Regions from separate parts of the Achromobacter sp. 1012554356 genome, predicted to be linked through region 1. Evidence: predicted binding sites of a transcription regulator. Region 1 holds the regulator's gene; the other holds the start of a gene.

Region 1 (3,797 bases):
AAGCTGAGGCGGGTAGCCGTTCATGCTGGCCAGCAGCGTCGTCTTGATGCACTCGAGCACCTTCATGGCTTCGTCCGTGCGGCGCTCCACGCGGGAGGCCAGCGGACCCACAAAGCCGTACGCCAGCAAAATACCCAGGAACGTGCCGACCATGGCCTTGGAGATCAGGTCACCCAGAATGGCGGGCGGCTGATCCACGGCGGCCAGCGCCTTGATCACGCCCAGCACCGCGGCCACGATACCGAAAGCAGGCAGGCCGTCGGCCATCTGCTGCAGCGCATGAGCCGGCACTTCGCGCTCGTGGCGGTAGGTTTCGATTTCCTCGTCCATGAGCGTCTCGATCTCGAACGAGCTCATGTTGCCGCTGATCATGATGCGCAGGTAGTCCGTGATGAACTCCATGAGCTTCTCGTCTTTGGCGATACGGGGATATTCGCTGAAGATCGGGCTGGAGCCCGGATCCTCGATATGCGACTCGATGGCCATCAGGCCTTCGCGGCGCGCCTTGTTCAGCAGCACGTACAGGAGCGCCATCAGCTCCATGTAGACGTCCTTGCCGTAGCGCGAGCTCTTGAGCGCGTCCGGAAGCGCCTTCTTGACCAGCATCAGCGACTTCTTGCTGTTGCCCGCCAGGAACGCTCCGAACGCCGCGCCGAAGATCAGCGTCAGCTCGAAGGGCTGGTAAAGCGCGCCCATGTGTCCGCCCAGCGCCATGAAGCTGCCGACGACCGACACGATCACCACAAGAAAACCGATAACAATCAACACAACGGGCCCCTGCCAACGAAGTCTATAACTTGCGTCAATGATCCCCTGTCCCCCCTGCCCCAAAAAGGCGGGTTAGGGGGTGTTTTTCAGGGCTTTTGATGTATTTGGACGCCCGATCAGGTCGGAGCGGCGGTCGCAATGGGGGCTGGGCGGCTGCCGGCGCGTGCTTTTGCCGCCGCGCGGGTCTTGCCGGCGCGGGGTGGCGGACGGCAGATGGCGCACACGAAATCCGACTGAGGATCGTGGGCGTGGGCGATGAAATGACCGCCGCACTGCCGGCACGCGGAAAGCTGCAGCATGCCGCTGTCGAAGAATCGCACCAGCATCCACGCCCGGGTGAAGCTCAGGACGGGCTCGGCGTCCGCAGTTTCCTGCCCTGCGTTCTCGAGATACAGGCGATACGCGTCGATGGTGGCGCGTATGCCCTTGCTGGTGGTGCGCGTATTCAGGAACGAATACACGTTATAGAAGAGAGAGGAATGAATATTCGGCAGCCAGGTCATGAACCAGTCAACCGAAAAAGGCAGCATGCCCTTGGGTGGCGAGCAGCCGCGGATTTCGCGATACAGGCGGGCGAGGCGATCATGGCTGAGGCTGGTTTCAGCCTCAAGCACCTGAAGGCGCGCGCCCAGCGTAATCATGGAGCTGGCAAGCAGGATGTCGTCCGCTTCCTGGGAAACGCTCTTGGAGGCCATGACAGGTGTGTCCGAGTGGGATTCGCTAGGCCGTCAGGCCAGTTCTTCGACAGGCTGCTTGGCGAGCAGGATGGTTGCATGTGCTTGCTGCAGCGCTCCACCCAGCACGTCGTGGGTCAGCGCCGACAGCAGGCTGTAATCGTCAAAACGGAAGCGGCACAGCAGCGAGCTGGAGCTGGCCAGTTTCACGAGTTGCGCCGGCGAGAGACGCATGAGAATGTCAGCGACTTCGTTACTGAAACCCAGGCGGAACATCGATGCGGCGAAATCGTCCCGCAACATGCGCTGAGCCAGTAACAGATACGACAGATTCACTTCGCGAATGTCTGCCAGCAAAGAATTTTCGACTTGTTGCACGCTGTACTCCCTATCCCTATCCCACCCGAGGGGCTTGATTACTCGTGGCGTCAGGCAACGTTTGTTACCTGTCCGCTTGCTGCATCCTGTTTTAATGCGAAATGTATCATTTGTTCGCAAATTAAGTAAAATTTACCACAGGTCATGTCATTTTCTATGACTTATATGACAAATCTTTGTTGATGTTGCGCAACGTGCCTTTCTAGACACACCTTGACATACAAGTTCGTGACAAATTCTCGCCAATTTGCCAAATAAGCATTCAAAACGTTGCGTACTTCCTGAAATGAACGGCCGCCCATTGCCGACAATGCCAACTTAGCGATTCTTAAGATTCGCCCGCATTACCGTAGCCGCGCTTGTCGACAATGTCGCAAATTGGCAACACGACCGCGCTTCACGATGGACTCCGCCAGAATTCCCGCAATGCCCCACGCAGATGACAGCCTGGTCGAATATGCGCCGCTAGTTCGGAAGCTGGCCCTGCAATTGCTCGCCCGGCTACCCGCCAGCGTCGAACTCGACGACTTGATACAAGCCGGCATGATCGGCCTGCTCGACGCCGTCCGCCGTTACCAGGAAACCGCGGACGCGCAGTTCGAGACCTACGCCACGACACGTATCCGTGGCGCGATGCTTGACGAGCTTCGCGGCCAGGATTGGTTGCCGCGCAGCGTGCGCACGAAGGCGCGCAAGATCGACCAAGCGATCCAGTTTCTGGAACAGCGTTTGATGCGCGCGCCCACCGAGGCCGAGATCGCGGCGCAGCTCGAGCTGCCGATCGACGAATACCAGACGCTGCTGCACGACGCGCAAGGCGTGCAGATCGTCCACTATGAAGACTTCACCACCGAGCCGGATTCGGCGTCCGGCCAGGCCGACTGGTCCGCCACGCTGAATCACGGCGCGCCCAGCGGCAACCCGCTGGACTCGCTGCTGGCCGGCGACTTCCGGCAGGCTCTGGTTCACGCCATCGACGCCCTGCCCGACCGCGAAAAGCTGTTGCTGTCGCTGTGTTACGAGCAGGGGCTGAACCTGAAGGAAATCGGCGCGATCATGAATGTGACCGAGGCACGGGTGTGCCAGTTGCGGTCGCAGGCGACCGCGCGCATCCGGGCGCGGCTGAAGGATCAGGCCTGGCAGGAATTGCCCCAGGAGGGGCAGATCGCGCAGATCATCTGATTTTCCCCGCCTGCGGACGCCGGGCGGCTTTCAGCCAGCGCGGATTCAGGGGGAAAATCGGACCTTGTTCATGCCTTCCGGGGCGCGGTGGGGCTGCTAGCCTTTCGGTCTAGCCCACAACGCGTGCGCGGCGAACCGCAAGAGCCTCGCAGCGCACCACGACCATCCCGGAATTTCGCCATGAGCGCACCCGACCGCTTGACGCAGGCCATTTCTGACGCCTACGACGAAACCCCCTATCTTTCCCTGCCCTTTTCGTACACCGCGCCAGGCAGCCTGCGCGCCGTGGCGCATCTGTATGGGATTTCCACGCCTGAATTGAGCCGCGCCCGCGTGCTGGAACTCGGCTGCGCGGCAGGCGGCAACCTGCTGCCCTTCGCGATGGCCTATCCCGAGGCGCGCGCGGTCGGTGTCGACCTGTCGCCGCAACAGATCGAAGCGGGCCAGCGCGCGGCCGAGGCCGCCGGCGCACGCAACCTCGATCTGCACGCCATGAGCCTGACCGACATCACGCCCGAGTTCGGCACGTTCGACTACATCATTTGCCACGGCGTATTCAGCTGGGTGCCGCCGGAAGTGCGTGACGCGATCCTGCGCATCTGCAAGGAGAACCTCGCGCCCGAGGGCATCGCCTATATCAGCTACAACACCTACCCGGGCTGGAAGGCGTCGGACGTCATTCGCGACGCCATGATGCTCAACAGCTTCGGTGCGCAAACGCCGCAAGAGAAGCTGGCGCGCGCCAAGGACATGCTCGGCCTCATTGAAAACGGCCTGTGGGAAAACAATCCCCTG
Region 2 (3,797 bases), on a different contig from region 1:
GTCCTTCTTGTTGCCGGCAAAGATCGCCAGAAACGCGGGGTCGGCCGCCTGCTTGCTGTCGATCAGCGGCGCCCACGCCAGCTTGCGTGCCTGGTCCAGCAATTCCGACGCCTTGCCGCTCTTGGCCTTGTCGCCCAGCTTGGCCTCGGCGTCGTAGATCGCCTTGGTGGCCGCCTGCAATTCCTTCAACCGGAACGTGACGGTCTGGTCGTACAGCGACTGCACGACGTAGTAGCGCGACTGCGACAGGTCCGCGTCGAAATGGACCTTGCTGCGCTTGGCGATTTCCGCCGGGTCGGGATAGCCCGGCGGAATCTTGCCGGCCAGCGCAGAGTAGGGCAGCACCGGCAGCCGCGAGATCTTCGGCTCCAGCAGCAGCTCCTGGCCCGCCTGGCTCAGCGTGAAGGCGATGAACTTCTTGCCTTCCTCGGTGTTCTTGGCGCCCTCGATCAGCGCGATGTTCGCCGGAACGATGGCAGTCTCCGACGGATAGACGAACTCGACGGGGAACTTGGAATACTTGCTCGACAGCCCGAAGAAGTCGATGACCGGTCCGGCGCCGAACTGGCCGTTGTTCACGCCGTCCGGCACGCCGAACGAACGCTCGGTGACGGCGCTGCTGTTGCCCGACATGCGCAGCAGTGTGTTCCAGCCGTCATCCCAGCCTTCGCCTTGCAGGATGGTTTCCACGGTCAAGTGCATCGTGCCCGAGCGCGACGGCGACGTGATGCCCACGTGGCCGAACCACTTGGGCGACAGCAGATCCTTCCATTCGACGGGCGCGGGGATCTTGTGCGCCGCGATGTACCGCGTGTTGTAGATGATGCCGTAGCCCGCCAGCGCCTGGCCGAGGTACGTGCCGCCCGGGTCGTTGATGGGGTAGCTGCCGATCTTGTCCGGCACGTCCTTGTTCGCGATGTCGGCCGACTTGGCCAGCAGCTTGTCGCGTCCCAGCACTTCGAACGCATCCGGCGCGCTCGCCCAGAACACCTCGGGGCGCTGACCCGCCGGCGTCTCGCGCACGAAGGCGATGCCCGACACCGTGTTCTTGTTCAGAATTTCCAGCGTGATGCCGGGATTGGCTTTCTCGAAGGCGGTCTTGTAGGCCTGGGTCAGGTCCTTGGGGAACGACGTGATCACCGTGACGGTGCCGGCCAGGGCCGGCGCCGCGCAAACGGCCAACAGCGCTCCCGCCAGGGCTGTGCGCATAGCGTGCATGGTTTGTCTCCGTGGTTTTAGATTTGTCTGGAGACAGTACCGGCACGCCCGCCAAGCGTCCAATCAGAAATTTTGATGCGCGCCATCAGTGACGGCGCCACGTCGCTTGCCCAAATCAGGCTTGGGCCGACACGCCAGCCTGTTTGGCAGCCTGCGCCTGTTTCGCCAGGAGCTGCGAGATCTGGCCCTGGATCTGCACGGCCTGGGCATTGAGCGCCATGATCTGCTGCGCCTTCATTTCGGCCGACATGCCGCTCGCCTTCACTTTGGCGATCTGATCCATGATGCGCTTGAGCTGCTTTTGCAACTCCTTGATCTGACGGGTGTATTCGTCGTCGTTGTCGGTTTCTTCGGCGGCCTGCGCGTTACCGACCTTGGCGGCGCCCGGATTGTTCACGCGGATTTTTCCTTCCGCGCTCACCGACACGGCCTCCTGCCCCGAGGCGTTCTTCGCTTCCTTGTTGGCCTGAATCTTTTCGGCCCACATGTCGGCAAGGCTGCCGATGCGGGAGGTGCCGCTGATACTGTTGATCGCCATGACTGTACCTTTGCCTGGGATTTCGGGGTTTCCACTAGTACGGCAATCCGGCGGCAAAACTTAAACGTTGCCCCCGTTCGATGGCCCCCTTTACACTGGCGCCCGCTCGCAGTCTGAAACCCTAATCCGTACCATCCCCCGGGGAATCCATGTCCAATTCCTACTTTCCGCGCTGGCGCCTGGCCGACGACGCCGAGCCCGGCGTCATCATCGCGCCCGATGAACGGCTGTCCTGGCCCAAGAACGTGGCCATGGGCGCTCAGCACGTCGTCGCGATGTTCGGCTCGACCGTCCTCGCGCCGCTGCTCATGGGATTCGATCCCAACGTCGCCATCCTGATGTCGGGGATCGGCACGCTGATCTTCTTCCTGTTTGTGGGTGGACGCGTGCCCAGCTACCTGGGTTCCAGCTTTGCATTCATCGGCGGCGTGATCGCGGTGACCGGCTATGCCGGCGGAGGCGCCAATGCCAATATCGGCGTGGCGCTGGGCGCCATCATCGCCTGCGGCTTGGCGTACACGCTGATCGGCGTGATCGTCTGGATCGTCAATGCGCGGGCGGGCGGCGGCGCCAACTGGATCGACACGCTGATGCCGCCCGTGGTGACGGGCGCGGTCGTCGCGGTCATCGGCTTGAATCTCGCGCCCATCGCCGCCAAGGGCGCCATGGGGGCGTCGGGCTTTGACAGCGCCATGGCCATCGTCACGATCGTGTGCGTCGGCGGCATCGCCGTTTACACACGCGGCATGGTGCAGCGCCTGCTGATCCTCGTCGGACTGATCCTCGCCTGCGTCGTTTACGCCGTGCTGGCCAACGGCCTGGGCCTGGGCAAACCCATCGACTTCAGCGCCGTGTCGGCCGCCGCCTGGTTCGGCCTGCCGCACTTCGCGGCGCCGGTCTTCAAGGCCGAGGCCATGGGTCTCATCGTGCCAGTCGCCATCATCCTGGTGGCCGAAAACTTGGGACACGTGAAGGCCGTCAGCGCCATGACGGGCCGCGACCTGGACCGCTACCTGGGCCGGGCCTTCGTCGGCGACGGCGTGGCCACCATGGTGTCGGGCGCCGTCGGCGGCACGGGCGTCACCACCTACGCCGAGAACATCGGCGTGATGGCGGTCACCCGCATCTATTCCACGCTGGTGTTCGTGATCGCCGCCCTGATCGCCATCGTCCTGGGCTTTTCGCCCAAGTTCGGCGCGCTCATCCAGACGATCCCGGGACCGGTTCTGGGCGGCATGTCGGTGGTGGTGTTCGGCCTGATCGCCATTGCTGGCGCCCGCATCTGGGTGGTCAACCAGGTCGATTTCACCGACAACCGCAACCTCATCGTGGCCGCGGTCACGCTGGTGCTCGGCGCGGGCGACTTCACCATCAAGCTGGGCGACTTCACGCTGGGCGGCATCGGTACCGCCACGTTCGGCGCGATCATCCTGTACGCGCTGTTGCGCCGCACGAAGTAAACAACACGGGGTTTGGGCGGCGCAAAGATTATCGGCCAGTAGATTCCGGGCGCTAGCGCCTCCCGGAAAACCCGCAGTCCGCGCGGGCGTTGTTTGCGCCGAACTGGGCCGCCACGGCTTTTCGGCGCGAAATCGCCGGTTTTAGCGGGTTACAGCGGCGAAATGCGTCGAAAAGGGCGTTTTCTCCGGCGGCTTGCAATTCCCGTCGAGATTGACCACAATATGACTTTGATTGCCCCGGTTCCGACCCGAGCCGGGGTTTTGTTTTGGTCGCCCGCGCCGCTCGCCAGATTTTTCCAAGCATTAAATGGCAAGCCAATGGCAAGCCCATGGCAAGCGCGCTGGTCCTGCGGCCTTCACCGAGAACGCTCCTTCGGGGCGTTTTTCTACTTTTTGTTTGGGAAACGACATGTCTGCCATTCCTTTGACCGTGCGCGGGGCCGAGCGCTTGCAAGAAGAGCTCCAACGGCTGAAAACCGTCGAACGTCCTGCCGTGATCAACGCGATCGCCGAGGCTCGCGCGCAGGGTGATCTGTCGGAAAACGCCGAGTACGATGCCGCTCGCGAGCGCCAAGGTTTCA

Evidence for each region. Region 1 encodes FliA, which starts transcription of late flagellar genes. Its sites were predicted from a motif close to CTAAAGTTTNNNNNNNNNNNGCCGNTA; they were not measured.
Region 2: a site for FliA is predicted at 1,794-1,820, ahead of AC6LJW_RS12150 (FlxA-like family protein). Genes of this name have one in related genera too.

What each region holds. Positions count from the first base shown of each region.
Region 1 covers NZ_JCBANC010000044.1:27,326-31,122, reverse strand. The annotation lists gene motA (flagellar motor stator protein MotA) at 1-768, opposite strand, end outside; gene flhC (flagellar transcriptional regulator FlhC) at 885-1,463, opposite strand; gene flhD (flagellar transcriptional regulator FlhD) at 1,497-1,820, opposite strand; gene AC6LJW_RS20755 (RNA polymerase sigma factor FliA) at 2,247-3,002, shown strand; gene AC6LJW_RS20750 (methyltransferase regulatory domain-containing protein) at 3,183-3,797, shown strand, end outside.
Region 2 covers NZ_JCBANC010000019.1:23,416-27,212, forward strand. The annotation lists gene AC6LJW_RS12145 (ABC transporter substrate-binding protein) at 1-1,218, opposite strand, end outside; gene AC6LJW_RS12150 (FlxA-like family protein) at 1,334-1,756, opposite strand; gene AC6LJW_RS12155 (solute carrier family 23 protein) at 1,906-3,216, shown strand; gene greA (transcription elongation factor GreA) at 3,626-3,797, shown strand, end outside.